Regions from separate parts of the Streptomyces longhuiensis genome, predicted to be linked through region 2. Evidence: predicted binding sites of a transcription regulator. Region 2 holds the regulator's gene; each other region holds the start of a gene.
What was found. Region 2 encodes HrcA, which represses chaperone genes, less so after heat shock. Its sites were predicted from a motif close to TTNGCACTCNGNNNNNCNGAGTGCNAA; they were not measured.

Region 1: groL (chaperonin GroEL) is a predicted target of HrcA. The motif match lies at 4,886-4,912, and genes of this name have one in related genera.
Region 3: groES (co-chaperone GroES) is a predicted target of HrcA. The motif match lies at 1,779-1,805, and genes of this name have one in related genera.

The regions. Positions count from the first base shown of each region.
Region 1 is NZ_CP085173.1:4,629,574-4,639,895, forward strand. It holds gene LGI35_RS21400 (MarR family winged helix-turn-helix transcriptional regulator) at 1-294, shown strand, start outside; gene LGI35_RS21405 (hypothetical protein) at 295-498, opposite strand; gene LGI35_RS21410 (hypothetical protein) at 495-728, opposite strand; gene LGI35_RS21415 (helix-turn-helix domain-containing protein) at 823-1,674, shown strand; gene LGI35_RS21420 (DUF397 domain-containing protein) at 1,649-1,861, shown strand; gene LGI35_RS21425 (hypothetical protein) at 2,156-2,695, shown strand; gene LGI35_RS21430 (hypothetical protein) at 2,749-3,024, shown strand; gene groL (chaperonin GroEL) at 3,097-4,722, opposite strand; gene LGI35_RS21440 (cold-shock protein) at 5,042-5,245, opposite strand; gene LGI35_RS21445 (MoaD/ThiS family protein) at 5,697-5,972, opposite strand; gene thrC (threonine synthase) at 6,020-7,306, opposite strand; SAM riboswitch class I at 7,324-7,455, opposite strand; gene LGI35_RS21455 (glucosyl-3-phosphoglycerate synthase) at 7,636-8,583, shown strand; gene LGI35_RS21460 (DUF7927 domain-containing protein) at 8,621-10,322, shown strand, end outside.
Region 2 is NZ_CP085173.1:3,591,444-3,601,765, forward strand. It holds gene LGI35_RS16715 (16S rRNA (uracil(1498)-N(3))-methyltransferase) at 1-360, opposite strand, end outside; gene LGI35_RS16720 (nitronate monooxygenase) at 357-1,430, opposite strand; gene dnaJ (molecular chaperone DnaJ) at 1,472-2,608, opposite strand; gene hrcA (heat-inducible transcriptional repressor HrcA) at 2,609-3,625, opposite strand; gene LGI35_RS16735 (MBL fold metallo-hydrolase) at 3,747-4,478, shown strand; gene LGI35_RS16740 (DUF3097 domain-containing protein) at 4,514-5,341, shown strand; gene hemW (radical SAM family heme chaperone HemW) at 5,488-6,720, opposite strand; gene LGI35_RS16750 (SpoIIE family protein phosphatase) at 6,774-8,726, opposite strand; gene LGI35_RS16755 (hypothetical protein) at 8,819-9,073, shown strand; partial or broken gene LGI35_RS16760 (HAMP domain-containing protein) at 9,109-9,518, shown strand; gene LGI35_RS16765 (AMP-dependent synthetase/ligase) at 9,707-10,322, opposite strand, start outside.
Region 3 is NZ_CP085173.1:5,738,915-5,749,236, reverse strand. It holds gene groL (chaperonin GroEL) at 1-1,217, opposite strand, end outside; gene groES (co-chaperone GroES) at 1,328-1,636, opposite strand; gene LGI35_RS26695 (polysaccharide deacetylase family protein) at 1,850-2,863, opposite strand; gene LGI35_RS26690 (polysaccharide deacetylase family protein) at 2,863-3,810, opposite strand; gene LGI35_RS26685 (class I SAM-dependent methyltransferase) at 3,893-5,113, shown strand; gene LGI35_RS26680 (cell wall-binding repeat-containing protein) at 5,091-6,656, opposite strand; gene LGI35_RS26675 (hypothetical protein) at 6,701-7,138, opposite strand; gene LGI35_RS26670 (RNA polymerase sigma factor) at 7,240-8,553, opposite strand; gene LGI35_RS26665 (YciI family protein) at 8,610-8,966, opposite strand; gene LGI35_RS26660 (class I SAM-dependent methyltransferase) at 9,158-9,742, shown strand; gene LGI35_RS26655 (LCP family protein) at 9,747-10,322, opposite strand, start outside.

The DNA.
Region 1 (10,322 bases), 1.0 Mb from region 2:
ACGGAAGGCGGCGTCCGCATGACCCGCATAGCCGACCTGCTCGGCCGCCCCAAGACCCGCCTCACCTACCAGGTGGCCCTGCTCCAGCGCGCCGGACTCGTCACCCGCGCCTCGGCCTGCGGCGACAGGCGCGGCGTCGAGGTCGCCCTCACCGACAAGGCCCGCACCCTCCTGCGACAGGCCTCGGCCGCCCTGGCCGCCACGGTCACCGACGCCATCGCCCAGTTCGTCGGCGCCGCCCAGCAGGAAGCGCTGCACAGCCTCTTCCCCGCGCCCGAAGAGGCGCGTAACTGATCAGGGCAGTCGCCCCTCCCGGTTCACCACCCGCACCCGCGCCCGCAGCTCCTCCGCGACGGGCGCCGGCTCCACCGCCTCCGGCGGACAGTCCCACTCGCGCCCGCCGCCGGGCGGCCGCAACTGCACGTAACCGCCCTCACGCCCCATGACCTGCCCGACGCGTCCGTCCCGTACGTCGATCACGTACGCGCCGATGTTCACGCGCCACGCCTGTCGTGCAGTACGGCGGCCAGCCGCATCGCCGTATCGAGATTCACGCACCCCAGGTCCACCAGCGGATAACCGACCTCCCCCGCCGCCGACACGGGGTCGACCCGCAGGGACGGCAGCAGCACGCCCAGCACACCGAGTTCGGCCCGCAGTTGCGCGACGGTCTCCTCGACCACCCGCAGCCGCTCCGCGTCCCGCACCACCATCACCCGCTCCTTCACGCCAAGTTCCGCTTTCACCACCCAGCGTGACGGGACCGGTCCTACGCTTTCCAGAGCCACCGGCCCAACAAACCCTTTGCTGCTCTGGGAGTCGATGCACGTGACCGGACCGAAGGACCTCGACCCCGCCTCCCGCCGCGTCATGGTCGGCGAGGAACTCCGCCACGCGAGAGAGCGGGCCGGCCTCACTCAACAGGCTCTGGGCGAGCTGCTGTTCGTGAGCGGTTCGTACGTCGGCCAGATGGAGGCGGGTACGCGCAGGATCCTGCCGGACATGGCGGAACGGCTGGACGAGGCGCTGGGGACAGCGGGGTTCTTCGTCCGGCACGGGGTGAAGGCGAACGAGTCGAAGCACCCCGAGCACTTCGCGGAGGCAGCCGAGGCGGAGGCCGTCGCGATCGAGATCAGACAGTACGAGTCGCTGCTGATCCCTGGCCTGCTGCAAACACCGGCTTACGCCCGCGCGGTCTTCCTGGCCTACCAGCCCACGGCTCCGGAAGAGGCGATCGACAAACTGGTGGCTGCCCGGATGGAACGGACCCACCTCCTCGACAATCCAACAAAGCCGTTGTTGTGGGAAGTCCTTGACGAGGCGGTTCTGCGGCGAGAGGTCGGCGGACCGGCGGTGATGGCTGAGGCTCTGCGACACGTCGCGACACTGGCGAGCAGGCGGCGGGTAATCATCCAAGTGGTGCCGTTCTCAGCGGGGGCACATGCATCCCTGGACGGGCCACTCAAGGTCATGTACTTCAAAGACGCGCCCCCGCTGTCTTTCGTCGACGCCTCCGGAACAGGCCAGTTGATGGACGATCCCGCCACGGTGGCTCGCCATCAACTGTCCTACGATCTACTCAGGGCCAATGCCCTCACGCCGAGGCAATCTCTAGCCCTGATCGCATCAGTGGCGGAGGATTATGCGCATGAAGATCACGCCCCAGGATCCTGACCTGACCACGGCCACCTGGCACAAGTCCAGCTACAGCGGCGGCAGCGGCGGAGAGTGCCTCGAAGTCACCCACGACCACCCCGGCCTCGCCCCCGTCCGCGACTCCAAGAACCCCGACGGCCCGAAGCTCGTGCTCCGGGCGGAGGCCTGGTCCGCGTTCATCACGGATCTCAAGGGAGATCGCTAGGGCGTGTCCGCCCGCCCGCCCCGGCAGTGGCGCGAGATTGCCCCGGAAGCGAGGCTGATTGGCCCGGATCTGCCGATCTCCCTGTCGGGGGCGGGGTCAGCCAGGGCCGGGCCCCGGTCCACCAGCCATCTGCGGCGGAGCTCGGCGGGGTTTGGCAGATTCGGGCCACAAGCTCATTCGGAGCTCAAGTCGCCGGCCCCGAGCGCTCCCTTCAAGGAAGCGGGAGGCGGGTCTCAACCCGCCCTTCGACCCACGGGGATGAACCGGCCTCAACTGCCGTATCAGAATGGCCTCATGAGCCACGACCGCGAACACCCGGACGACGACCGCGTCTTCGTCCGGAGCAACTGGGGCACGAACCGCTACGTCTACAACGCGCGCAACCCCGTCGGACGCGTCCTCATCGTCGGCTCGCTGCTGTTCGCGGCGGGTGCGCTCTACGTGCTGTACCACCCGGATCTCTTCCGGGGCGGCTGGGACGGTGACGACCTGCGGACCGCGGTGACGGGCGCGACGACGCAGCTGTCGCGGGAGAAGACCGGCCCGGGCACCGACACCGGCCTGTACGCGGACATCCTGACGCAGGACATCGCGCGGCACGGGAAGGGCCCGGAAGACGCCCTCACCGTCACCCTCGCCTCCGACCCGCCCGAATCCACGATCTGGTACGGCGGCACCGAGGACGCCGACTTCTCGGTCGAGGCCCGCGGCACCGATACCGCCTTCTGTCTGCACGTCCACGCGGTGCAGCGGCCGAAGGCGATGGGCTACGACACCGTGGACTTCACCGTCGACGACGGGAACTGCCCCGGAGGGACCACCGGGGCGCCTTGACGGCGTCCGGCGCTCCACATGCGCCCGCGCGAGCCGTCGCGCATTCTGAAGGTATGGCTGAGAGCACGTTCTCGAAGATTTCCTGGACCGAGTTCCGTCCCGACCAGGGGAGGCTGACCGCCGGCGCCGTGCTGACCGGCGCCGGGATGCTGGTCTCCGCGGCGGGTGTCGGCCTGCTGGTCTATGAGCTGGTCCGCGCGGGCCGTACCTGGACCAGCGGCTGGGAGGTGCCGCCCGGCGAGCTCGCCGCCCGGACCCTCCACCAGGCGCAGACCGCCGCCCAGGCGGGGCGCGACGCGTGGCGCACCTACGAGGAGCAGGCGGTCTGACAACACGCCGTCGGCCCCCGGGACCAAGTGGTCCCGGGGGCCGACAGAGATGTACTTACCGATCCGTCAGGATCAGAAGTCCATGTCACCGCCCGGCATGCCGCCCGGAGCGCCGCCGGCGGCGGCCTTCTCCGGCTTGTCGGCGATGACGGCCTCGGTGGTGAGGAACAGCGCGGCGATGGACGCGGCGTTCTGCAGCGCGGAACGCGTGACCTTCGCCGGGTCGAGGATGCCCTCGGCGATCATGTCGACGTACTCGCCGGTCGCGGCGTTCAGGCCGTGGCCGATGGGAAGGTTGCGGACCTTCTCCACGACGACGCCACCCTCGAGACCACCGTTGACGGCGATCTGCTTGAGCGGGGCCTCCAGCGCGAGCTTCACGGCGTTGGCGCCGGTCGCCTCGTCACCGTCGAGCTCGAGCTTCTCGAAGACCGCGGAGGCCTGCAGCAGGGCCACGCCACCACCGGCGACGATGCCCTCCTCGACGGCCGCCTTCGCGTTGCGAACGGCGTCCTCGATGCGGTGCTTGCGCTCCTTGAGCTCGACCTCGGTCGCGGCACCGGCCTTGATGACCGCAACACCGCCGGCGAGCTTCGCCAGGCGCTCCTGCAGCTTCTCGCGGTCGTAGTCGCTGTCCGAGTTCTCGATCTCGGCACGGATCTGGTTGACGCGGCCCTGGACCTGGTCGCTGTCACCGGCGCCGTCGACGATCGTCGTCTCGTCCTTGGTGATGACGACCTTGCGGGCGCGGCCGAGCAGGTCGAGACCGGCGTTCTCCAGCTTGAGGCCGACCTCCTCGGAGATGACGGTGCCACCGGTGAGGATGGCGATGTCGCCGAGCATGGCCTTGCGGCGGTCACCGAAGCCCGGGGCCTTGACGGCGACGGACTTGAAGGTGCCACGGATCTTGTTGACGACCAGGGTCGAAAGGGCCTCGCCCTCGACGTCCTCGGCGATGATCAGCAGCGGCTTGCCGGACTGCATGACCTTCTCGAGCAGCGGAAGGAGGTCCTTCACGTTGCCGATCTTGGAGTTGACGATGAGGATGTACGGGTCGTCGAGCGACGCCTCCATACGCTCCATGTCGGTGGCGAAGTACGCCGAGATGTAGCCCTTGTCGAAGCGCATGCCCTCGGTGAGCTCAAGCTCGAGACCGAAGGTCTGCGACTCCTCGACGGTGATGACGCCTTCCTTGCCGACCTTGTCCATCGCCTCGGCGATGAGCTCGCCGATCTGGGTGTCGGCGGCGGAGATGGAGGCCGTGGAAGCGATCTGCTCCTTGGTCTCGACATCCTTGGCCTGCTCGAGCAGGGCGGCGGAGACGGCCTCGACGGCCTTCTCGATGCCGCGCTTGAGGGCCATCGGGTTGGCGCCGGCCGCGACGTTGCGCAGGCCTTCCTTGACGAGCGCCTGGGCGAGGACGGTCGCGGTCGTCGTGCCGTCACCGGCGACGTCGTCCGTCTTCTTCGCGACCTCCTTGACCAGCTCGGCGCCGATCTTCTCGTACGGGTCCTCGAGCTCGATCTCCTTGGCGATGGACACACCATCGTTGGTGATCGTGGGGGCGCCCCACTTCTTCTCGAGGACGACGTTGCGACCCTTGGGGCCCAGGGTCACCTTGACGGCGTCGGCGAGCTGGTTCATGCCGCGCTCGAGGCCGCGCCGTGCCTCCTCGTCGAACGCGATGATCTTGGCCATGTGAAGTGGTCCTCCCGGACGGGGTGGAAACGCAAACGGACCGTGCTGGTGCCCGCGACGGACGGCCTGCGTGCCGTGTGGTTCCTTGCCCCACCCGGCCTGCGAGCCTCACCGACCCGATCCAAGTTCTGTCACTCTCACCTTCAGAGTGCTAACGCAATGATTAGCACTCGACCTAGGAGAGTGCAAGCGCCTCCGGCAGACGCGCGGTCCCCGCGGGCGGCCCACGCGAGCCGCCCGCACACGCACGAGAGGCCCGCACCCCTCGCGGGGTACGGGCCTCTCGGCGTGAGTGTGTCGGTGGCCGATCGCGCCGAGATCAGACGGCGAGCTTGACCATGTCCGCCTGCGGACCCTTCTGGCCCTGCGAGATCTCGAATTCGACTCGCTGACCCTCTTCAAGGGTGCGGTATCCGTCCATCTGGATGGCGCTGTAGTGGACGAATACATCCGCACCACCGTCGACCGCGATGAAGCCGTACCCCTTCTCCGCGTTGAACCACTTGACGGTGCCCTGAGCCATGACTAACTCCCCTATTACTGGCCCTTGCACAGGCCCGCACTTCGCGGACCCGGGTCAGACCTCACGCCCCATTGGTTGGAGGTGTGCGCCGGAACGCGTCGACCGCGGCTGAATGTATCTGCCCAACTGCCGTCTGCAACAGGTCAATCGGACGAGAATTCTGGGCACGGCAGAGCGGTAATAAGCGGCGGAGTCATTGGATTCCGGGGCAACTCGGGCCCGACAAATGCCACGAACACCCGATAAGGGCGGGGCACTTTGGCTGCTTCTTGTCGGGCGGCGGCCGACTTCATATATGCGCTCGGCACAGGCGCGAAGCTCGCTTCCCAACTCTACCGCGCTCAACCATGCAGAATTGCCCCCTCCGCTTCTCTCGCGGAGGGGGCAATTCAGGTGACTCTGTGTGGCCTTGCAAGGCCGGGCGATCAGCCGCCGGCACGGTGCCCGACGGTCAGCCTCCGGCGACGGCCGGGATGATCGAGACGCCCGCGCCTGCCGGCGTCGCCGTCTCCAGGCCCTGCTCGAAGCGCACGTCGTCGTCGTTCACGTACACGTTCACGAAGCGGCGCAGCTTGCCCTGGTCGTCCAGGACGCGGGCCGCGATGCCCGTGTGGTTCTTCTCCAGGTCGGCGATGACCTCGGAGAGGGTCGCGCCCTCGGCGGCGACCTCGGCCTTGCCGCCGGTGTAGGTGCGCAGGATGGTGGGGATGCGGACGTTGACGCTCATGGGGGCTGCAGCCTTTCCGTGCGGGTGTCGCGGGAGTGCGCGGGTCTTCAGTGGGCGAGGCCCGCGTCGCGGAACGCGTCCAGGCTCGGGCGGATGGTGGCGGTCGCCTGGGACGTCTCGGCGACCGCGTCGAGGGTCTTGAGGCCGTCACCGGTGTTGAGGACGACGGTGGTGAGCGTCGGGTCGATCAGGCCGGCCTCGATCAGCTTCTTCGTCACGCCGACCGTCACACCGCCCGCGGTCTCCGCGAAGATGCCCTCGGTCTGCGCCAGGAGCTTGATCGCCTCGACGACCTGCTCGTCGTTGACGTCCTCCACGGCGCCGCCGGTGCGGCGGGCGATGTCGAGGACGTACGGCCCGTCGGCCGGGTTGCCGATGGCCAGGGACTTGGCGATCGTGTTCGGCTTCTGCGGCCGCACGACGTCGTGGCCGCCCTTGTAGGCGACGGACACCGGCGAGCAGCCCTCGGCCTGGGCGCCGAAGAGCTTGTACGGCTTGTCCTCGACGAGGCCGAGCTTGATCAGCTCCTGGAGGCCCTTGTCGATCTTCGTGAACTGGGAGCCGGACGCGATCGGGATGACCAGCTGGTCCGGGAGGCGCCAGCCGAGCTGCTCGCAGATCTCGTACGCGAGCGTCTTGGAGCCCTCGCCGTAGTACGGACGCAGGTTGACGTTGACGAAGCCCCAGCCCTCGCCGAGCGGGTCGCCGATGAGCTCGGAGCAGAAGCGGTTGACGTCGTCGTAGTTGCCCTCGATGCCGACGAGTTCGCCGCCGTAGACCGCGGCCATGACGACCTTGCCCTGCTCCAGGTCGTGCGGGATGAACACGCAGGAGCGGAAGCCGGCGCGGGCCGCGGCGGCGCCGACGGCGCCGGCGAGGTTGCCGGTGGAGGAGCAGGACAGGGTGGTGAAGCCGAAGGCGCGGGCGGCCTCGATGGCCTGGGCGACGACGCGGTCCTTGAAGGAGTGCGTGGGGTTGCCGGAGTCGTCCTTGACGAACAGCTTGCCCTGCTCGACGCCGAGTTCACGGGCGAGGTTGTCGGCCTTGACGAGCTTGGTCCAGCCGGGGTTCAGGTTCGGCTTCTCGGCGACGTCGGCCGGGACGGGCAGGAGAGGGGCGTAGCGCCAGATGTTGGCGGGTCCGGCCTCGATCTCCTTGCGCAGCGACTCGGGGTCGCCGACCGGCAGGTCGTAGGAGACTTCGAGCGGCCCGAAACACTCGGCACAGGCGAAGATCGGTCCGAGCGGGAAGCTGGTGCCGCACTCGCGGCAGGAAAGCGCCGATGCGGGTCCGAGATCAACGGAAGTGGTGGTGGCGACAGTCTGCGCAGCCATGATGGCGAGGCCCTTTCTCCTCATCTTCCTCGCGGCGCATCTCGCCACGAGACGGAATTGGCACCTTCCCCACCTGGACCTCGACAAGGTCGGCGGGAGGGTTGCCGGGACTTCAACGGGCCGTATCCCTCTGTCCCTCTGGATGAGCGCTATTCGGTTGTTGAGCTGGCACTTGATCACTCAAGCGCGGCGGCGACCCCGACATGCGATGGTCACCGGCGTTGTTCAAGACTGTAACCGAAGGCCTGGACGCTTGAGATAGTCGTCCGAACCGCGAGATGGATCACAGTTCGTGATCAGACAGTTCAGACAGTGAGGAGCCGCGCACCGTGCTGGAAGAAGTAGAGCGCTGGCTGAGCAGGCGTTCCTGGTCGGTGTCGGACCGTCCGCTCCCTCAGCTGATCGCCGCCAAGCGCGCCTCGGGCACCTCGGTGAGCGTGGTGCTGCCCGCGCTGAACGAGGAGGAGACGGTCGGCGAGATCGTCGCCGAGATCCGTCGCGCCCTGATGACGGAGCGGGTGCCGCTGGTCGACGAGCTGGTGGTGATCGACTCGGGCTCGACGGACCGTACGGCCGAGGTCGCGCGGGCCGCCGGGGCGCGCGTCGTGCACCGGGACACGATCCTGCCGAGGATCCCGGCCGTGCCCGGCAAGGGCGAGGTGCTGTGGCGCTCGCTGCTCGTGACGGGCGGCGACATCGTCTGTTTCGTCGACGCGGATCTGAAGGAGTTCTCCGCGGACTTCGTCTCGGGGATCGTGGGCCCGCTGCTCACGGATCCCGGCGTGGACTTCGTGAAGGCGATGTACGACCGCCCGCTCGGGTCCGCCGCGGGCCAGGGGGGCCGGGTCACGGAGCTGGTGGCGCGCCCGGTCCTCAATCTGCACTGGCCGCTGCTCGCCGGGTTCGTGCAGCCGCTCGGCGGCGAGTACGCGGCCCGCAGATCGCTCCTGGAGCGCCTGCCGTTCCCCGTCGGTTACGGGGTCGAGCTCGGTCTTCTCGTCGACGCGCTGCACACGGTGGGCCTGGACGCGCTCGGGCAGGTCGACGTGGGGGTGCGCAAGCACCGGCACCAGGACGGGCAGGCGCTCGGCCGGATGGCCGCGGCGATCTACCGCACCGCGCAGCTGCGGCTCGCACGCGGGCATCTCGTGCGTCCGGTGCTCACCCAGTTCGAGCGCGGGGAACAGGGATTCGAGCCGCGCACGCACGACGTGGACACCGAGGAACGCCCCCCGATGACCCAAATCACCGAGTACGCGGAGCGCCGCGTGGCGTAGCCAGGGGCAATCGTATGTTTTGCCTACATTGCCCTTTATGTGGCTCAGACAAGTTTCGGGTGAGCGACGGCTGCGCGCAGCCGCGACCCGCACCGCCGGGGCGCTCGTCGCCACGGTCACCGCACTGACGGCGCTCGGCGCCGCGGCCCCCGCCGCGGCGGACGTGGTCGCGCCGTTCACCAAGCGCTACGACGAATCGCTGTACGGCGACTTCGTGACCATCGGCAACACGGTCATGGGCTGCCCGGCCGCGCCGGCCGACCTCGCGACGCGCTGCGCGGCCGCCGCCGGCGGCGGCCGGGGCGGCGACGAGACGTTCGTGATGCAGCGCGTCAACACGGCCCGTACGACGGCCGGTTACGGCTCCAGCACCGGCCGGGTGACGATCCCGCCGGGCGCGAAGGTGGCGTACGCCCGCCTGTTCTTCGGCGGCAACGACGGTACGTACAGGGGCCCGAGCGGCGCGCGGCTCGCGCGGTGCGACATCTCCGGCGCCGATGTGCGGCCCTCACCGGGCTCCCCGCTCGCCGCCGTACCCGTGCTGGGCGTGAACGGCGGCGCGGCTGCGAGGGTTTCCGTCGAGGACCTGGTCCAGGACCCGGCGACGATCAACGGCCCGCACTACTACACGGGCGAGGCCGACGTCACGAGCATGTTCGCCGGCGTCACCGGCACCGGCGCGCCCGTCCCCGTCGCGGTCGGCGGCGTCTGGGCGCCCGACGGCAAGGGCTGCGTGGCCGGCTGGTCGATGACCGTCGTCTACAAGTACGGCGCCCCGAACGCCGAGTACGCGCCGGAGCGCCGCAACGTGTACGTCTACGGCGGACACGTCCTCCAGCGCCCCGTCTCGCCGGCGACCACGATCGGCGTGGACGGCTTCCACCGCGCGGGCGGCGGCAGGGTGCGGGCGGGCGTCTCCACGTACGAGGGCGGCTGGAACACGCTGGGCGACCGGTTCCTGGTCGACGGCAAGAACGTCACCGAAGCCCACACCGGCAACTCCTACCTCAGCGAGAGCGACGGCGCCGTCGCCCCGGAGGCGGCCGACGACCTGAGCGTCGACGCGAAGGCGTTCGAGCTGCCCGCCGGGACCATCCCGCCCGGCGCCACCTCCACCGAGCTGACGTTCACCACCCAGGGCGACACCCGTGTCCCCTCGGCGCTCGCGCTGTCCGTCCCGGTCCCGGACCTGGAGGTCACCAGGACGGCGAGCCCGCAGACGGCCCGCCCCGGCGACATCCTGACGTACACGGTCACGGCGAAGAACGTCGGCTCGCTCGACTACCCGAACGCCAGGTTCAGCGACGACCTGACCGGCAGCCTCGACGACGCGGCGTACAACGGCGACGTGCGCACGGACCTCGGCCACGTCGCGTACAGCGCGCCGAGGATCGGCTACACCGGTGACATCCCCGCGGGGAAGACCGTCACCGTCACGTACTCGGTGAGGATCCACGACCCGGTGCGCGGCGACGGGAAGCTGCCCGGCGGCGTCGAGGTGCAGTCACCGCGCTCCAACTGCGCGGCGGGCAGCGCCGACCCGAGCTGCGGGACCGCCCCCGAGATCGAGAAGCCGCCGCCCCCGGCGCCGCCCGCCCTGCGCATCACGAACGTGCCGGAGCGGCCCGCCGTGCCGCCGTGCGAGGAGACCGGGAACACCGTCACGATCGCCGACTTCTCGGCCAGGGAGCGCACCGGCGCCGCCGTCGAGTGGCCCGTGACGGCGGGCTCGGCCCCGG
Region 2 (10,322 bases):
GCCCTTCCACTGCGTGATGCAGCGGGCGGCCTGCCACGGCACGATCGCGTCGACACCGGTCTCCGTCATGGTCTCGACGGCGAGTTCGCCCCGGTCGCCCTTGGGCAGGGCCTGGACGACGGTGATCCTGGGCGCCTGCGCGGGCTCCTCCTGGACGGGGCCCGCCGTGACGACGAGCCGGTCCTTGCCCTCGGCGGCCTCCACGACCGCCTCGGTCCAGCGTCCGCGCCCGTCGGTCAGGACGACGTCCTCACCGGCCCGCAGCCGCTTCACGGAGACCGCGTGCCGCCCCTCGGCCCCGTCGAGCACGAACGTTTTGGCGGACGGCACCTCGTCGACGACGAACACCGGCGCCGTCATGCGGCACCCCCCGCGCCCAACACGTCCTTCGCGTCGGCGAGTTCGGCCGCGAGCACCTCGACGAGCTGGCCGGCGGGCAGCTCACGGGCGAGCCGGTGGCCCTGTCCCGCCCACAGCGCCATCCCCTGCGGGTCCCCCGCCTTGGCGGCGGCCTTGCGCAGCGTCGACGTCATGTGGTGGATCTGCGGGTAGGCGGCGGGCGCGTACGGGCCGTGCTCGCGCATGAACCGGTTCACCAGGCCGCGCGCCGGGCGCCCGGAGAACGCCCGGGTCAGCTCGGTCCGCACGAACAGCGGGTTGGTCATGGCCTGCTTGTGCAGCAGGTTGGCGCCGGACTCGGGACAGACCAGGAAGGCCGTGCCGAACTGTCCGGCGTCGGCGCCCGCGGCGAGCACGGCGGCGAGCTGCCCGCCGCGCATGAGGCCGCCGGCGGCGATGATCGGGATCTGCACGGCCTCACGGACCTGCGCGATCAGGGCGATGAGCCCGATGCCGGAGCCGTCGGCCTCCGGGTTGTCCCGGTGGGTGCCCTGGTGGCCGCCCGCCTCGATGCCCTGGACGCACACCGCGTCGGCGCCGGCCCACTGGGCGGCCTGCGCCTCCTCCGGGGTGGTCACGGTGACGGCGGTGAGGGTGCCGACGCGGGCGAGGGAGTCGAGGACGTCGCGGCTCGGGCAGCCGAACGTGAAGGTGACGACCGGTACCGGGTCGTCGAGGAGGATCGCGAGCTTCGCGTCGAAGCCGTCGTCGCGGCCGCCGTCCGGGTCGCCGAGCTGCGTCTCGTACCAGGCTGCCTCACCGGCGAGCTGGCTGCCGTAGACCGCGACCGCCGCGGGGTCCGCGTACTCGGGCTGCGGCATGAAGAGATTCACGCCGAACGGCTGGTTGGTCAGCCCCCGTACCTGCTTGATCTCCTGGTACATCCCGTCGGCGGTTTTGTACCCGGCGGCGAGGAACCCGAGCCCGCCGGCCTCCGACACGGCGGCGGCGAGCTGCGGACAGGAGGCACCGCCCGCCATGGGTGCCTGCACGATCGGATAGTGACAGAGATCGGTCAGCGTGGGGGACATGACCGCATCGTGCCACGTCCCCCGTACAAGTCCGAATCCGCCTACCGGCCGTTGAACGCGTCCTTGAGCCGCGAGAACAGACCCTGCTGACCGGGCTGGAACTGCCCCGTGGGACGTTCCTCGCCGCGCAGCTTCGACAGCTCACGCAGCACCCGCTCCTGCTCGGCGTCCAGCTTCGTCGGCGTCAGGACCTCGACATGCACGATGAGGTCGCCGCGACCGCCGCCGCGCAGGTGCGTGATGCCGCGCCCGTGCAGCGGGACCGACTGACCGGACTGCGTGCCCGGCCGGATGTCGATCTCCTCGAGGCCGTCGAGCGTCTCCAGCGGCACCTTGGTGCCGAGCGCCGCCGCCGTCATCGGGATGGTGACGGTGCAGTGCAGATCGTCGCCGCGCCGCTGGAAGACGGGGTGCGGCAGCTCGTGGATCTCGACGTACAGGTCACCGGCGGGGCCGCCGCCGGGGCCGACCTCGCCCTCGCCCGCGAGCTGGATCCGCGTGCCGTTGTCGACACCGGCCGGGATCTTCACGGTGAGCGTGCGCCGCGAGCGGATGCGGCCGTCACCGGCGCACTCCGGGCACGGCGTCGGCACGACCGTGCCGAAGCCCTGGCACTGCGGGCACGGCCGCGAGGTCATGACCTGGCCCAGGAAGGACCGCGTGACCTGGGACACCTCGCCGCGACCGCGGCACATGTCACAGGTCTGCGCGGACGTACCCGGCGCGGCACCCTCGCCGCTGCAGGTCGTACAGACGATGGCCGTGTCGACCTGGATGTCCTTGGTGGTCCCGAAGGCGGCCTCGTCCAGCTCGATCTCGAGCCGGATCATGGCGTCCTGGCCGCGGCGCGTGCGCGACCGGGGACCACGCTGGGACGCCGTTCCGAAGAACGCGTCCATGATGTCGGAGAAGTTCCCGAAGCCACCGGCGCCGAAGCCGCCGGCTCCGCCTCCGCCCGCCTGCGAGAGGGGGTCGCCGCCGAGGTCGTAGACCTGCTTCTTCTGCGGGTCCGACAACACCTCGTAGGCGGCGTTGATCTCCTTGAACCGCTCCTGTGTCTTCGGGTCCGGATTCACGTCCGGGTGAAGTTCACGGGCCAGCCTGCGGAAGGCCTTCTTGATCTCGTCCTGGGAGGCGTCGCGGCGCACGCCGAGTACGGCGTAGTAGTCCGTGGCCACTTACGACTCCGCCAGGATCTGTCCGACGTAACGTGCCACTGCGCGTACTGCTCCCATCGTTCCCGGATAGTCCATGCGGGTCGGTCCGACCACGCCGAGCTTGGCGACTGCCTCGCTGCCCGAACCGTAGCCGACCGAGACCACGGAGGTAGAGCTGAGTCCCTCATGGGCGTTCTCATGACCGATCCGTACGGCCATGCCCGAATCGTTTACCTCACCAAGGAGTTTGAGGAGCACGACCTGCTCCTCAAGGGCCTCGAGAACGGGCCGGATGGTGAGGGGAAAGTCATGTCCGAAGCGGGTGAGATTGGCGGTTCCGCCGATCATCAGCCGCTCCTCGGTCTCCTCGACGAGTGTCTCCAGCAAAGTGGAGAGCACCGTCGAGACCGTGCCGCGGTCCTCCGCGTCGAAGGACTCCGGCAGGTCCTGCACCAGCTGCGGCACGTCCGCGAAGCGGCGTCCCGCGACCCTGCTGTTGAGCCGGGCCCGCAGATCGGCGAGAGAGGTCTCGCCGAACGGCGCCGGGCAGTCGATCATCCGCTGCTCGACCCGCCCCGTGTCCGTGATCAGCACGAGCATCACGCGGGCCGCGGCGAGCGAGAGCAGTTCCACGTGGCGCACGGTGGACCGCGTCAGGGACGGGTACTGCACCACGGCGACCTGCCGCGTCAGCTGCGCGAGCAGCCGCACGGTCCGGCCGACGACGTCGTCGAGGTCGACGGCGCCGTCGAGGAAGTTCTGGATGGCGCGGCGCTCGGGCCCCGTCATCGGCTTGACCGCCGTCAGCTTGTCCACGAACAGGCGGTAGCCCTTGTCGGTCGGGATCCGCCCGGCGCTCGTGTGGGGCTGGGCGATGAAGCCCTCCTCCTCGAGCGCCGCCATGTCGTTGCGCACCGTCGCCGGTGAGACGCCGAGGCTGTGCCGCTCGGTGAGCGCCTTGGAGCCGACCGGCTCCTCGGTCCCCACGTAGTCCTGGACGATGGCGCGCAGCACTTCGAGCCTGCGTTCACTGAGCATTCGCGCGCACCTCCAGCTGTGTCGTCCGCGGCTGGCACTCGGTGCGGCCGAGTGCCAATGGCCTCCGGGTCAGTGTACGGCCGGTGGGTACGGGCCCGGCAAGGGCGCTAGCGTCGGACCCATGGACGACCTGGACTGGAATGCGGTGGGCTGGGAGGAGCTGTCCGCTCGGGCGGGGCGGGTCCGGCTGCCGGGCTGGGACTGCACGACGGGCCTTGTGGTGGGCGACGGGGCGGCGTTGCTCGTCGACACGGGTTCGTCACTTCGTGAGGGTGCGGTGTTGCGGGCGGACACCCGGCGCCTCATCGGCCCGCACGCGCGCGTGACGCATATCGCGCTGACGCACCCCCATTTCGACCATGTTCTCGGCACTGCGGCGTTCGCCGGTGTCGAGGTGTACGGCGCCGCGGGCATCGACACGGTGTTCACGCGGGGCCGCGACGAGCTGCGGGCCTCCGCGATGGCGCACGGCGTGCCGCGCGAGGAGGCGGCCGAGGCCGCTGACGTGCTCGTCGTGCCGCCCCACCGGGTGTGCGGGGAGTGGACGCTCGATCTGGGCGGCGGGCTCCAGGTGCTGCTCGCGAACGTGGGCCCGGCACACAGCGGGCACGACCTGGCGGTCCTGGTGCCGGGCACGCCCGAGGTCGTCTTCTGCGGCGATCTGGTCGAGGAGTCGGGCGAGCCGCAGGCGGGCAGTGACGCGGTGCCGAGCCGCTGGCCGGCCGCCCTGGACCGGCTGCTGGAACTGGGTGGTGAAGACGCCGTGTACGTCCCCGGGCACGGAGCCGCGGTGAATGCGGAGTTTGTCCGTGCGCAGCGTGCCGAGCTGGCGGCGCGTTTCGGCGTGTCGTAACCGCACGGCCGTTCGCACTTCCTATCGTCTGCAGAATGCGCCAGTACTCCCCCGACTTCACCCCGCCGTGGAAGAAGCAGCAGGCCGCGCCCGAGGTGGCGGCGGACGTGGATCTCGTGGTCGAGGAGGTCACGACCGGGTTCTGCGGGGCCGTCGTCCGCTGCGAGAAGACGGCCCAGGGCCCGACGGTGACCCTGGAGGACCGCTTCGGCAAGCACCGGGTGTTCCCCATGGACCCGCGCGGCTTCCTGCTCGAGGGCCGGGTCGTCACCCTCGTACGTCCCGGGTCCGCCGCGCCCGCGCGTCCCACGCGCACGGCCTCCGGGTCGGTCGCGGTGCCCGGGGCACGGGCGCGGGTCGCGCGGGCCGGGCGCATCTATGTGGAGGGCCGGCACGACGCGGAACTGGTGGAGCGGGTCTGGGGCGACGACCTGCGCATCGAGGGCGTGGTCGTGGAGTACCTGGAGGGCGTCGACGACCTGCCCGCGATCGTCGCCCGGTTCGCCCCGGGGCCCGACGCCCGGCTCGGCGTCCTCGTCGACCATCTGGTGCCCGGCTCGAAGGAGTCACGCATCGCGGCGCAGGTCACCGGCGAGCACGCGCTGGTCGTCGGCCACCCCTACATCGACGTGTGGGAGGCCGTGAAGCCGTCGGCCGTGGGCATCCGGGCGTGGCCCCTGGTGCCGCGCGGCCAGGACTGGAAGACGGGCGTGTGCCGGGCGCTCGGCTGGCCGGAGAACACCGGCGCAGCCTGGCAGCACATCCTGTCGCGGGTGCACAGCTACCGCGACCTGGAGCCCGAACTCCTGGGCAGGGTCGAGGAGTTGATCGATTTCGTGACACTGCCCGCGGACCTCTCCTAGGAGAGTTGGAGCCCGTCCCAGGAGCGTCGGGGCCTTGCCCTGGAACTGCCGGGAGCCCGTCCCAGGAGCGTCGGGGCCTTGCCCTGGAACTGCCGGGAGCCCGTCCCAGGAGCGTCGGGGCCCCGTCCCATGAGCGTTGGGGCCCCTCAGTCGACGAGGTCGCGGACGACCGCGTCGGCGAGGAGGCGGCCGCGCAGGGTGAGGACGGCGCGCCCGGACTCGTACGGGGCCGCTTCGAGCAGGCCGTCGGACAGGGCCCGGCCGGCGGCGGCACGGCCCGCCGGCTTCAGGAGCGACAGGGGGCAGCCCTCGAGGAGGCGCAGCTCCAGCAGGATGCGCTCGACGCGCCGGTCCTCGTCCGACAGGAGCTCGCGCCCCGCGCCGGGCGAGCGCCCCTCCGCGAGGCGCCCGGCGTAGGCGCCCGGGTGCTTCACGTTCCACCAGCGCACCCCGCCGACGTGGCTGTGCGCGCCGGGGCCCGCGCCCCACCAGTCGGCCCCGCGCCAGTACAGCTCGTTGTGCAGGCAGCGCCCGGCGTCGGTGGTGGCCCAGTTCGACACCTCGTACCAGTCGAAGCCCGCCCCGCCGAGGACCTCGTCCGCGATCAGGTAGCGGTCCGCGTGGACGTCGTCGTCCGTCATCGGGACCTCGCCTCGGCGGATGCGCCGGGCGAGCTGGGTGCCCTCCTCGACGATCAGCGCGTACGCCGACACATGGTCGGGCCCGGCGCCGATGGCCGCCTCCAGCGAGGCCCGCCAGTCGTCGTCGCTCTCGCCGGGGGTGCCGTAGATCAGGTCGAGGTTGACGTGGTCGAAGCCCGCGGCGCGCGCCTCGGCGACACAGGCCTCGGGGCGGCCGGGGGTGTGGGTGCGGTCGAGGATCTTCAGGACGTGCTGCTTGGCGCTCTGCATGCCGAAGGAGATCCGGTTGAAGCCGCCTTCGCGGAGGGTCTCCAGGTAGGCGGGGCCGACGGACTCGGGGTTGGCCTCCGTCGTCACCTCGGCGTCGGGCGCGAGCCCGAACTCGTCGCGGATCGCCCCGAGCATCCGTACGAGGTCGTCTGCCGCGAGGAGCGTCGGGGTGCCGCCGCCGACGAAGACGGTGCGCACCTGGCGCGGGTCGTCTCCGAGGACCTTGCGGGCGAGGCGCACCTCGTCGACGAGGGTGTCCGCGTAGTTGTCGCGGGAGGCGAGCACACCGCCGGAGCCGCGCAGCTCGGTCGCGGTGTACGTGTTGAAGTCGCAGTAGCCGCAGCGCGTGGCGCAGTACGGGACGTGCAGATAGAACCCGAGGGGCCGGTCCGCCGCCCCGGCCAGGGCGGAGGCGGGCAGCGCGCCGTCGTCGGGGACGGGCTCACCGTCGGGGAGTGCGGAAGGCATGGACCCATTGTCCCGCAGCCGTGAGGTTGTCCCGCCGGTCGCTGCTCCGGGGCTCAGCGGGCCTGGAGGACCAGGAGGGCGAGGTCGTCGTCGGGCGGACTCTCGGAGAACTCGTGGACCAGCCGTCTGATCCGCTCGGCGAGCAGGGGTGCGGTGAGGCCCGTGCAGCCGGCGAGGGCGTGCGAGAGGCCGTCGCCGTCGTCGAACTGGCGGTGCCCGTCCCGGCGCTCCGTCACCCCGTCCGTGACGCACAGGAGGGTGTCGCCGTCGTGGAGCACGAGGCTCTCGCTGGTGTAGCCGGGGTCGTCGACGACGCCGAGGAGCACCTGGGGCTCGGCGGCGGACACGACCGGGCCGTCGGGCCGCAGCAGGAGCGGCAGCGGGTGTCCGGCGGAGGCCAGGGTGCAGCGCATCCCGTCCTCGGTGGGCACCAGCTCCCCGTAGAGCAGGGAAAGGAAGCGGGGCGCGCCTTCGGGCGTGAGGCCCTGGCCGCCCGCGGCGGCGAGCGCGCGGGCCGCGGCGTCGGCCGCCTCCGTGGCGTCGTCGAGGAGGAGCCGGTTGAGACGGTCGAGGACCTCGGCGACCTGGTACCCCTCACGGGCGAGCAGCCGCAGCCAGGGCCGGGCGAGGCCGATGACGACGGCCGCCTCCGGGCCCTTGCCCTGGACGTCGCCGAGCGCGAAGCACCAGCGGCCGTCGCCGGCGGGGAACACGTCGTAGAAGTCGCCGCCGGGGCCGCCCGCGTCGCGCGGCTCGTAGACGAGCGCGGACTCGATGCCGGGGATCTGGGCGACGGCGGAGGGCAGCAGTCCGCGCTGGAGGATGCGGCTGATGGTGGCCTGGCGGGCGTAGCGGCGGGCGGCGCTGACGGCGAGGGCGACGCGGCGGGCGAAGTCCTCGACGAGGCCGGTGACCTCGTCGGGGAAACGGGTCAGGCCGGCCCGTCCGATGAGGAGCGTGCCGACCGCGCGGCCGCCCGCGCTGAGGCGGTAGGCGAGCGCGGCGCCGGCCGGGTCGCCGCCGAGGGACTCGAAGGGCCACGGCACGGGGACGGCCGCGCTGCGCGCCGCGTCGGTGGGCTGCGGCGGGTCCTTCTCCAGGATCTTGCGGAGCTCCTCCATGCGGTTCTCGCTGGTGTGCCAGACACGGGCGAGGCGGGGTGTGGCGAGGGCGCCGGTGCCGCGGCCCGCCCGGTCGGCGGCGCCCCGGTCCGGCCTGCCGTCCTCGTCGTCGAGCCAGACGGCGCACCAGTCGGCGAGGCGCGGCACCAGCATCTGTCCGGCGAGTGAGGCGACCTGGTCCTCGTCGAGTTGTCCGGCCAGCAGGTCGGAGGCCTCGGCGAGGAAGGAGAGCGCGCCACGGTTGACCCAGTCCCGGTCGTGCGGGTAGCGGCGCGGCGTGGGAGCCAGTGTGTCGGCGGCGCGCAGCCCGTGCTGAAAGGTTCTTGCGCCGGGGAACGCCGAGGGGTCAGCGCTCCGCGGCTCGGCGCCGTCGACGGGGAGGCGGGCCCAGACGGTCTTGGTACCGGCCTGGTACGTGATGCCCCAGGCGTCGGAGAGGGAGGCCACGAGGCGCAGGCCGCGCCCGCACTCGGGGGTGTCGGGGCCCATGTCGGTGCGGTCGCTGCGGACGGCGCGGGCGGGGTGGTGGTCGGAGACCTCGATGACGAGGGCGGCGGGCGCGCAGCCGCCGTCCGGGTCGTCGGGGTGGCCGGTCTCGAGGCGGCACAGCAGTTCGACATTGGTGCCCGCGTGGACGACGGCGTTCGTGACGAGTTCGCTGAGGACGACCACGGCGTCGTCGGTGAGCCGGTCGCCGCCGCCGGCCGTGGCGGTCAGGCCGAGCTCGGCCCAGTCGGCGAGAGCGCCCCGTACGAAGCGGCGGGCGGCCGCGGGGGCCAGCGGGTTTCCGGGCAGCGAGGTCCGCACGGCGGCCGGTGCTCCCGGGGGACGGGAGGGCTCGTCGGTGGCGTAGGCGGTCTCCCGTTGCAGCGGAATGGACCCCACGGTGCAGCTCCTGAGCAGTTCGGGCGAAGACGCCTCAGGCGACACGGACAGAGTGACAGACCGGACCCGTCCATAAGCACCGAGTTACCGAAGTGGGCCACCATGAGCGAGAACAGTGCTACGCGCGCGCTCCGGATCCGGGCCGGATCGGGGTCATCGAACTCCGAACTCCGAACTCCGTACGCCGCTCGCCGCTCGCCGCTCGCCGCTCGCCGCTCGCCGCGATGACGTCGGCGCGTGACGGCGACTTCACCAAGGCCCCGGAGACCGGGGAGGGCCTGGCGGCCGGACTCGGCGCGATGTTGACCAGATCATGGGCCGCAGCCGGCACCACAACGCCGAACTGACGCGGGTGCGGCGGGAGATCGTGCGGCACGGGCGGCTCGACGAGATGTCCGCCGTCGCCGACTAGGTCACGCGCGTGGCACGCGAGGTCGGCACCGAGGGCCGGCGCGGCGGCCGCGCCCAGGTCCGCGGCGTCCCCGGCGCGTGAAAGGACCCCACCGACAACGTCAACTACAGGGCGTCCAGCCTGACCTCGCAGGTCCGCAACATCACCCAGGTCACCACGCCCGTGGCCCAGGCCGAACTGTCCGAGAAGATCTCCGTGGACGCGCACGGCGGGATCCTGGAGCCGAAGGACACCGTCGACACGATGATGGAGCACCTGCGGGGCTTCGCGGACGAGGTGACCCGCGTGGCACGCGAGGTGGGCTCGGAGGGCCGGCTCCGCGGCCAGGCGCGCGTCGGGGCGTGTACGGCACCTGGAAACGCCCGACGGCGAACGTGAACAGCTCCAGTTCGCCGAGCCGACGGCCCACCTGTCCGCCGTCGAACACGAACCGACGGACAGCACCCCGCCGGACGCCGCCGCACCGCGCCGCCAGGTGACACAGATGGAGGAGCTGTTACGGGAGTTGCGCCGCGGCCGCACACCGTAGTGGCGGACCGCGGCGCATCCCTCAAGCGGTGACGCGGCGTCACTTCTCGCGTGAACCCGCGTACATCTCGTCGATCAGGTGCCCGTACTCGCGCTCGACGACCGGCCGCTTCAGCTTCAGGCTCGGGGTCAGCTCGCCGTGCTCGATGTCGAGGTCGCGCGGCAGGAGCTTGAACTTCTTGATGGTCTGCCACTTCTGGAGGCCCTGGTTGAGCTCCTTGACGTAGCCCTCGACCAGTTCGACCGTGACGGGGGCCGCGACCACATCGGCGTACGACTTGCCCTCCAGGCCGTTGTCCTTGGCCCACTCCAGGATGGACGGCTCGTCGAGCGCGATGAGCGCCGTGCAGAAGTTCCGGTCGGCGCCGTGCACCAGGATGTTCGAGACGTACGGACACACGGCCTTGAACTGGCCCTCGACCTCGGCGGGCGCGACGTACTTGCCGCCCGAGGTCTTGATCAGGTCCTTCTTGCGGTCGGTGATCTTGAGGTAGCCGTCGGGCGACAGCTCGCCGATGTCGCCGGTGTGGAACCAGCCGTCGGACTCCAGGACCTCGGTCGTCTTCTCGGGCAGCCCGTGGTAGCCCTGCATGACGCCGGGGCCGCGCAGCAGGATCTCGCCGTCGTCCGCGATCCGCACCTCCGTGCCGGGCACC
Region 3 (10,322 bases), 2.1 Mb from region 2:
GCGGCGCGGGTCGCGGAGATGGCGTCCTCCAGACGGTGCTTCTTCTCCTTGAGCTCCACCTCGGTGGCGGCGCCGACCTTGATCACGCACACGCCGCCGGCGAGCTTCGCGAGGCGCTCCTGGAGCTTCTCGCGGTCCCAGTCGGAGTCCGTGTTCTCGATCTCGGCCTTGATCTGGTTGACGCGGCCCTCGACGTCGGCCTTGTTGCCGCCACCGTCGACGATCGTGGTGTCGTCCTTGGTGATGGTCACGCGGCGGGCGGTGCCGAGCACGTCCAGACCGGCCTGGTCGAGCTTGAGGCCGACCTCCTCGGCGATGACGGTGGCACCGGTGAGGGTGGCCATGTCGCCGAGCATCGCCTTGCGGCGGTCACCGAAGCCGGGCGCCTTGACGGCGACGGCGTTGAACGTGCCGCGGATCTTGTTCACGACCAGGGTCGACAGGGCCTCGCCCTCGACGTCCTCGGCGATGATCAGGAGCGGCTTGGAGCCACCGGCCTGGATGACCTTCTCGAGCAGCGGCAGCATGTCCTGGATGGAGGAGATCTTGCCCTGGTTGATCAGGATGTACGGGTCCTCGAGCACGGCCTCCATGCGCTCCTGGTCCGTCACGAAGTACGGAGACAGGTAGCCCTTGTCGAACGCCATGCCCTCGGTGAAGTCCAGCTCCAGACCGAAGGTGTTGGACTCCTCGACGGTGATGACACCGTCCTTGCCGACCTTGTCCATCGCCTCGGCGATGAGCTCGCCGACCTGCGAGTCCTGGGCGGACAGACCGGCGACTGCGGCGATGTCGGCCTTGTCCTCGATCGGGCGGGCGGTCGCGAGGAGCTCCTCGGACACGGCCTTGACCGCGGCGTCGATGCCCTTCTTCAGGGCGGCCGGGGAGGCGCCGGCGGCGACGTTGCGCAGGCCTTCCTTGACCAGGGCCTGGGCGAGCACGGTGGCGGTGGTGGTGCCGTCACCCGCGATGTCGTTGGTCTTGGTCGCCACCTCCTTCACCAGCTGGGCGCCGAGGTTCTCGTACGGGTCGTCGATCTCGACCTCGCGGGCGATCGTGACACCGTCGTTGGTGATGGTGGGAGCGCCGAACTTCTTGTCGATGACGACGTTGCGGCCCTTGGGGCCGATCGTCACCTTGACCGTGTCGGCAAGCTTGTTGACGCCGCGCTCGAGGGCGCGACGGGCGTCCTCGTCGAACTTCAGGATCTTCGCCATGGAGCTGTTAGTCCTCTCGAACGAACTGCGCCCCCGACGCCCGGCATGCTGAGAGAAGTCGCAGCTGAGTAGCGGGGTGCCAGGGGCGCAGAACTAAAACAGTGGGTGAATTACTTCTCGACGATCGCGAGCACGTCGCGAGCCGAGAGGACGAGGTACTCCTCGCCGTTGTACTTCACCTCGGTGCCGCCGTACTTGCTGTACAGCACGATGTCGCCGGTCTGCACGTCGAGCGGCAGGCGCTCGCCGTTCTCGAAGCGACCCGGGCCCACGGCGAGGACGACGCCCTCCTGGGGCTTCTCCTTCGCGGTGTCCGGGATGACCAGGCCAGAGGCGGTGGTCTGCTCGGCGTCGAGCGGCTGGACCACAATGCGGTCCTCGAGCGGCTTGATGGCAACCTTGGAGCTGGTGGTCGTCACGATCCGACCTCCCCCTTCGGAGATCACGGGGTTAACTGTCTGAGGTGGCGACCAGGTGGATCCGTCGTCGCGGGTGCCGGACCTGCCCGTCGCTATTGGCACTCTCCAGTGGGGAGTGCCAGGGCCGAGACTATGACTGCGATTAGCACTCGGTCAAGCGGAGTGCCAATTCACTGATGGCGAGTCTTCCGCACGGCCCCTTCGGCCCGTCCGTCACAGGTAGTCCTCGAGCCTCCCCACCGTGAACCCCTGGGCCTGGATACGGCGCAGCAGCCGCGCCGTCGTCCCGGTGAGCGTCGCCCCGTGCGGGTCGTCGCCGTCACGGAACTGGGCCCGGACGATGTCGCCGGGACGCAGCCGGCCCCCGTCCACGTCACGCAGGTCGCCGCTCGCCACCGAGGCGCGCCACAGGACCACGACGTCGACCCCGCAGGTGGCGGCGGCGCGCAGGGTGTTCTGGTCGTACTCGCCGAAGGGCGGGCGGAGGAGGCGGGGGCGGGTGCCGAAGCGGTTCTTCAGCCGGTCCTGCTGGCCACAGATCTCGGAGTGCTGCTCGGCGTACGGGAGCGAGGGCAGGAAGTGGTGGTTCAGGGTCTGGTTCTGCACGCCCGCGCCGGTGGCCCGCAGCCTGCCGAAGTGGTCGTGGCCGGGGCCCGCGACGCGGTCCGTGAGGAAGACGCTGACGGGCAGCCGCAGGTCGCGGACCATGTCGGCGAAGCGAGGGTCGCGGTCCACGCCGTCGTCGAAGGTCAGGAAGACGACGCGGTCCTTGGTGCGGACGTGGTCCACGACGGGCGGGAGCGCGTGCGGTCCCGGTCCTCCCCCGGCCGCGTGGCGCGCCGGGGGTCTCGGCGCCGGGGCGAGCGGCGCGGAGAGTCCCCAGCGACGGTAGGCCTCAGGGGCGCGGCCGGCACGCGAAGTTGAGCCGTGCCGCCCGGGGGCGTGAAGAGGCGCGACGCGCACCGGCCCCGCATCCTCCCTCGCCTTCCCGGCCCCGCGCGCACCCCACGCCCCGCCCCCCGGACCGAAGGCCGGTGTGGCCGTCGGTGCCGCGTCGTGCGAGTGGCGGACCTTCTCGGCGGCCTTCCTGCTGAGCCGCTCGATCGGGTCCACGGACTGGGCGCACCCGGTGAGCAGCGCGGGTACGAGAACACCGGCGGCCAGGGCGGCGGCGAGGAGCCGCCGGGGCCCGGTGCGCGCGGGGGCCCGTCGTGCCCGCACGGGCATCACAGGTAGTCCTCCAGCCTGGCCACCGCGTAACCCTTGTCGGTCACGTACTTCATGAGCAGGCGGACCATGTCGGGCATGGTGCCCTTCCACTCCTCGCGGCCCCGGAAGTGGGTCAGGATGATGTCGCCGGGGTGCAGGTCCTGGTCCCCCTCGCGCCACTCGACGTGGTCGACGTACACCTCTTCGTTCCAGATCGGCGCGTACTTGATGCCGCAGGACTTGGCGGCGCGCAGCGTGTCCCGGTTGTAGTTGCCGTACGGCGGGCGGAAGAGGACGGGCCGCTTGCCGTACTGCTGCTCCATGATGTTCTGCATGCCGCAGATCTCGCGCAGCTGCCCCTCGTAGGACAGGCCGGGCAGATACGGGTGCGTCAGCGTGTGGTTGTTCAGCGAGACGCCGCGGGACTGCATCTTCCCGAAGTAGCCGTAGTCGTCCTTCACCAGGTAGTTGCTGAGGAAGGCGGTGTACGGGACCTTCAGGTCGCTCATCATCTTCACGAACGCCGGGTCCTTCTCGGAGCCGTCGTCGATGGTGAGGAAGACGACCTTGTCCTTGGTCGGCACGGTCGTGAAGACGGGCGGCAGGTCCTCCTGGCCGTCGACCTCGAAGCCCTTGCGGGCCCTGATCACGGGCTTCTCGGCGGGCGCGGGCGGCGCGAGGAGCGGCGGCTCCGACAGGCCCCACTTCTTGGCCATCGCGACCCTGGCGGCCTGGGCGGCACGCGCCTTGCCCTCGCGGGAGTCGGGTTTGCCGGCGGGCGGCGCTTGGAGTGGCTGCTGGCCGGGCGCCGGCTCGACGGCCTTCCTGCCGTCGGGCGCGGCGCACGCGGAGGCGACCACACAGGCGGCGAGAACGGCAAGACCGGCCCGCGTACGGGCGTGTCGGGTCCCCCGACCCGGCCTCCCTTTAACGGCTCTTTTGTCGTTTTGTCGTACAAGTCGCATGGCGCCGGATCCTCGCAGCTCACAGCGCTGATCAAGGCCCGACACCGCGGCCGGGCGCGCACCGTCCACCGACTGGCCCACAATGGGCCTGGTGAACGACCTCGCCTCCTTCAGCTCGCTGCTCTCCGCGGAGGGCCAGGCGCTCCTCGACGACGTACGGGACATCACCCCCGGCGAGGAGCTCGCCGTCGCCACCCGGCTGCGCCGCGACCACCCGGCGGACCTCGTCTCGGCCGCCATCGCGCAGGCCCGGCTGCGGCAGCGCGCCGCGGCGAAGTTCGGCGAGGCTGACGCGCGCCGCATGTACTTCACGGCGAACGGCGTCGAGCAGGCGACCCGCACGAGCGTCGCCACCCATCGCGCGCAGGAGTTCAAGGCGCTCGGGGTGCGCTCCGTCGCCGATCTGTGCTGCGGCATCGGCGGCGACGCGATCGCGCTGGCCCGCGCCGGGATCTCCGTACTCGCCGTCGACCGCGACCCCCTGACCTGCGAGGTCGCCCGCGCGAACGCTCAGGCCCTGGGCCTCGACGGGCTGATCGAGGTCCGCGAGGCCGATGTCACCGAGGTCGACACGCAGTCGTACGACGCGGTGTTCGTCGACCCCGCGCGCCGGGGCGGCGGCAAGGGGGGTGGCCGGATCTTCGACCCGGAGGCGTACTCCCCGCCCCTGTCCTGGGCGGTCGGCGCGGCGCTCGGGGCCCGGCACGCGGCGCTGAAGATCGCGCCCGGCATCCCCCACGAGGCGATCCCCGACGCGGCCGACGCCGAGTGGATCTCGGACGGCGGGGACGTGAAGGAGGCCGTGCTCTGGTTCGGCACCGAGCCGGGCCGCATGCGGGCGACGCTGCTCCCCGGGCCGCGCGCGCTCACCGGCCGCGGCCTCCCCGACCCCGAAGTGCGGCCCGTGGGACGGTACTTGTACGAGCCCGACGGCGCCGTCATCCGCGCCCACCTGGTCGCGGACGTGGCCGAGGAGGTGGCGGGCGGGCTGATCGACGAGACGATCGCCTACGTCACGTCCGACACACTGCGGGCGACGCCGTACGCCACCGCGTACGAGATCACGGACCGGCTCCCCTTCAACGTGAAGAAGTTGAAGGCGCTGCTGCGGGAGCGCGAGGTCGGGATCCTGACGGTGAAGAAGCGGGGGTCGGCGGTGGAGCCGGAGGAGCTGCGCCGCAAGGCGCTGCCGAAGCGGCACGGCCCGAACGCGGTGACGGTCTTCCTGACCCGCGTCGCGGGCGCCCCGACGATGCTGCTGGGGGCGCCCGCGCAGCCGGCTACTGGTGGTGCCGGGTCCTGAGCGGCTCCAGGTTCGGCTCGGCACCGATCGGGCCGGTCCGCTCCACCGAGGTGGCGTCACCGCCGTTCGTGCGGGCCAGGAAGGTGCTCTGCCGCGTGCTCTGCGGCTCCACCCCGTTGTAGTACGGGTGATAGACGTACTGGCCGCTGCCCGCGCTGATCGCGGCTCCTGAGGCGTCCAGCGTGCCGGCCGCCACGGAACTGCTGCCACCGAAGCCGACCGCGAACTGGACGCTCGCGGATTCCCGCATCAGATAGCCGCTCGTCGCGCTCGACAGGGAGCCGGGCGTGGTCCAGAGCACGGGACCGAACACGTTCATCGCGGAGCCCGCGGACACACCGCCGCGCCATGAGTCGACCGAGGCGAGCCCCGCCTGGCTCGGCGCACTCCACCAAAGCTTGGCAAGGGCGGCCGCGGTGCCCTCGTGCCCGGTCCCCGTGACGGGGTAGTAGGTGTACGTCGAGGGCCAGCTGGAGAACTTCGTGTGCGTCAGCGCGTATTTCGCGGACGTCCCCACCGGGATGATCAAGGTGTCGTCGGGGTCGAGGCTGTTGAGGTACGACTTCACCGACGAGGTCAGCGTGTTGCCGTCGTTGAGCACGACGCCGCCCGCGCTGCTCGTCCCGTCCGCGCCGGCCGCGACCGACGCCGCCAGCGCCGAGTGGTAGTCGGTCCCCGTCGCCAGGAACACGTACTTCGGCGCGCTGGTGATCGACTTGGCCACGGCGACCGAGGTCGAGTAGCGGGAGGTGCCCGCCAGCCGCTTCGGCGTGAAGCCGAGCGCGGTCACCTGCGAGGACACGGTGCTGCTGAGCATGGACGTGCCGCCGACGAGATAGACGTACGCCCCCGGCTTCAGCGTCCGCTTGAGCTCCGCCTTCACCGCGGACGACAGGCCGCCCGACGGCGTCATCAGGACCGGCCCGTGCTTCTTGCCCGCGAGGGCGGGCGCCGTGAGCGAGTACGAGGGGCTGTCGCGGTTGATCAGCACCGCCGCCTTGGCGTCCATCAGGCCCGGCTCGCTCTGCCCGACCGTGTTCCACGTCCAGCGCGAGGAGGCGATGTTGGTGCCGTAGGTGTCCGCACCCCAGACACGGCCCGTGGTGTTCTTGCGCAGCGGCTGCCAGCTGGGGTTGTTGCCGAAGTTGCCTTCCTGGTGGCTCGCCAGCGCGGTGAGGGCGCCGGTGGCCAGGTCCACGTACTCCGTGGTGTGCACGTCGGAGCTGTCGCCCGAGGTGTGCGCGTCGAAGATGATGCGCTCGCCGGTGGGTGACCAGGACGGGTTGGCGTAGCCGCGCGGGCCGGTGGTGATCTGCTTGACGTCCGTGCCGTCGGCGTTCGCCGTGAAGATCTGCGACGGGCCGCCGTCGGGGTACCGGACGAAGGCCAGCCGGGTGCCGTCAGGCGAGAAGGCGGGCTGCTCGCCCTCGGTGAGGATCTGCTTCAGCGCCCCGGTCTCCGGGTCGTAGGTCCAGATGCCCTGGTTGTCGTAGCAGCCGTAGTTGACGCGCCGCTCGAACGCGATCACACCGGACGTGCTCACGGTCGGGTCGTTGTCGCAGACGGTGGTCGGCTCCTGAGCGCTCGTCAGGAGCGGGCGCGGAGCCCACGAGCCGTCGGAGGGGCCGTAGCCGAGCTGGCCGTTCGACGTGAAGAAGATGTACCGGCCGCCCCACCCGTAGGTGAGGTCACTGGGGATGTAGCTGGCGTGGAATCCCCCCCGTCCGGGAGGGTGACCTTGGAGGCGCCGCTCGGGCGGATGCTCTGGACGTCCTGCCAGGCACTGACCAGACGGCTGCCGTCCGGGGCCCAGGCGGACCAGTCCCCGTCGTACGTGTTGGGCACCTGCGTGACGGCGCCCGTGGCCGGGTCGTACAACTGCGGGCCGTCGAAGAGGATCTTGCCCTCGGTACCGGGCCAGGGGCCGGCGTCCGCCGAGGCGGCGGGCGCGGTCGCCAGACTGCCCGCGGCAAGCGCGACAGCGGTGGCGAGCACCGCGGCACGGCGGCGCGTGAAGAACTTCAAGAGTGACCCCCCACGGATCAGAAATGTCGGAGTGCCGCCCGCTCACGCCACCGCGTCGGGGTCTCCCCCCGCCGACGCGGCCGTGTCTCACGGCAGCCGCGTCACTGTAGTGGCTGGTGAGACCCATGGGAATAGGGATTTCCCCGCTCCTCACGGCACTTGTCCGCGCGCGCCAGCAGCAGCTCCCGCTCCCGTTCGTTGCGGGTCAGCGAAGCGGCCCGCTCGAACTCGGCCCGCGCCTCCTCGCGCCGCCCGAGCCGCTCCAGCAGGTCTCCGCGCACGCTCGGCAGCAAGTGGTAGTCGCGCAGCGCCGGTTCACCGGCCAGGGCGTCGACCAGGGCGAGGCCGGCCGCGGGGCCCTCGGCCATGGAGACCGCCACCGCCCGGTTCAGCTCGACGACGGGGGACGGCGCCCGGGCGGCGAGCAGCCCGTACAGGGTCGCGATCCCCTCCCAGTTCGTCTCCGCGTACGTGTGGGCGTGCGCATGGCTGGCGGCGATGGCGGCCTGGAGGGCGTACGGGCCGGGGCCGCCGCCGGTGGACACCGCGTCCGCGCGGCCGAGCGCCGCGAACCCGCGCCGGATCAGGAGCTGGTTCCAGCGCGTACGGTCCTGGTCCCTGAGGAGAACCGGTTCGCCCGACGGGCCCGTACGGGCGGCCGAGCGCGAGGCCTGGAGCTCCAACAGGGCGACCAGGCCGTGCACTTCGGGCTCCTTCGGCATCAGGCCGGCCAGCAGCCGGGCGAGCCGCAGGGCGTCCTCGCACAGGCCGGGGCGCAGATAGTCGTCGCCCGCCGTGGCCGCGTACCCCTCGTTGAAGATGAGGTAGATGACCTCGAGGACCGAGCCCAGGCGGGCCGCTCGCTCGGGGCCGTAGGGCACTTCGAAGGCGACGTTCTTCGTGGCGAGGGTGCGTTTCGCGCGCACGATGCGCTGGGCGACCGTCGCCTCGGGGGCCAGGACCGCGCGGGCGATCTCGGCGGTGGTCAGGCCGCCGAGCAGCCGCAGCGTGAGCGCGACCCGGGCCTCGGCGGACAGCACCGGGTGACAGGCCGTGAAGACGAGGCGGAGCAGGTCGTCGTCGATGTCGTCCGGGTCCGCGGGCTCGTCCAGGTGGGGCGGCGCGGTCTCCAGGTCACGGCCGACCTCCGCCAGCTTGCGCGCGTACCGCTCCTTGCGGCGCACGAGGTCGATCGCCCGGTGCTTGGCGGTGGCCATGAGCCACGCGCCGGGGTTGTCGGGGATCCCCTCGTCCGGCCACTGCTCCAGGGCGGCGACGAGCGCGTCCTGCGCCAGTTCCTCCGCTATGCCCACGTCCCGGACGATGCGCGTGACACCGGCGATGATGCGGGGCGCCTCCAGACGGAAGACGGTCTCGATGGCGTGGGCCGCTTCGGCAGTACGTTCTGCTGTCACGGCCCACCATCAGACACCCGCACCCACGGGGCGGCCAAGGGCCTGTCCGGCGTGGCTCAGCCCTCGGCGATCTCCCGGATCTCGGAGGTGACCGTCCAGTGCTCCTCGTGGACCTTCAGGAACCGCTTGGTCCACTCCAGGATCTCGGCCCGGTCCTTGGCCTGGATGATCGCGTAGCCGCCGATGACCTCCTTGGACTCGGTGAACGGCCCGTCGGTGACGGTGATCTCGCCGTTCTCGTAGTGCACGCGGGTGCCCTCGGACGAGGGGTGCAGGCCCCCGGTGTCCAGCAGCACGCCGGCCTTGGTCATCTCCTCGATCAGCTCGCCCATGCGCTGCATCAGGGCCTCGCTGGGGCCCTCGGCGGGGGCCTTGCTCTCGTCGATGCGGACCAGCGTCATGTAGCGCGGCATGGTGACTCCTCGTTCGGTGCGGTCGGGGTTCTCCCCGCTCTCGTCCATGCGTCGAACGGGATCCCCCCGGATCGACACGCGGGCAGAAATTTCTGAGGAAAGTTTTCCGACCCTTCCCCACGCCGCCCGTCCCCCGCCCCCGAGGCCGCCCTCACCCGCCCCTTACCGCCCCCCTGCCACCATCACGCCCCATGCCTTTCGACCACAACGACCACTACCACCGGCTCCTCCTGCGCCACCTGCCGAAGGGCGGCCGTACCGCCCTCGACATCGGCTGCGGCACCGGCCGCTTCGCACGGCGCCTGGCCGGCCGGGGTTACGAGGTCGACGCGCTCGACCCGTCGGCAGAGGTCATCGCCGAGGCGGAGGCCATGGGCGGCGGGCCGCGCTTCCGGCGGGCGGACGTGACGGCGACGCATCTGCCCGAGGGGCACTACGACGTCATCACCTGCCTGGCGAGCCTGCACCACATGCCGTTCGCGACGGTGACGCGGCTGCGCGCGGCCCTCGCTCCCGGCGGCGCGCTGCTGGTCCTCGGCTGCCACGCGGGCGTGACGCCCCGCGACCTCGTGGCCGTCCCGGCGAACGCGGCGGCCCGCGCCGCGGTCCACGTGGCCGACCGGCTGCGCGGCGCCGCGGCGCCACCCCTCAAGCCCCCGGTGCGCCGGCCCGACATGACGCTCGCCGACATCCGCGCGGAAGCCGACCGGCTCCTCCCCGGCAGTCAGGTGCGCCAACTCCTCTTCTGGCGCTACCTGCTGACGTACGACGCCTGACGCGTCACCGCAGTGAGGCCCACAGTTTCCCGGCCTCCGGCTCGTCGGCGACGACACGGTTGGGGTCGGACGGCGCCGGGAGCACCGGCATCATGACCGTCTTCACCTCGTCCGCCGACAGCCCCTTCAAGCTGCCCGCCAGGCCCTGGAGTTCACCGAGGGAGTCGAGGCCGGTGTCCGTGGTGAGGCTCCCCGTGAGGGCGTCGGCGACCTTGTAGAGGCGGGCCGGGTCCGTCAGGAGGTCGCTGCCCGAGACCTTCTCCACCAGGGCCTTCACCAGTTGCTGCTGGAGTTTGATGCGACCGAGGTCGCTGCCGTCGCCGACGCCGTGGCGGGTGCGGGCGAAGGCGAGGGCCTGCTTGCCGTCGAGGTGGTGGTAGCCCGCGTCGAGCTGGAGGTGGCTCAGGTCGTCGTCGATGTCCTCGGTCGTCGTGAGGTCCACGCCGCCGAGCGCGTCGACGACCGAGGCGAAGCCGGAGAAGTCGATCTCCAGATAGTGGTCCATGCGCACGCCGGTGAGCTTCTCGACCGTCTTCACGGCACAGACGGGACCGCCCACGGAGTACGCGCTGTTGAACAT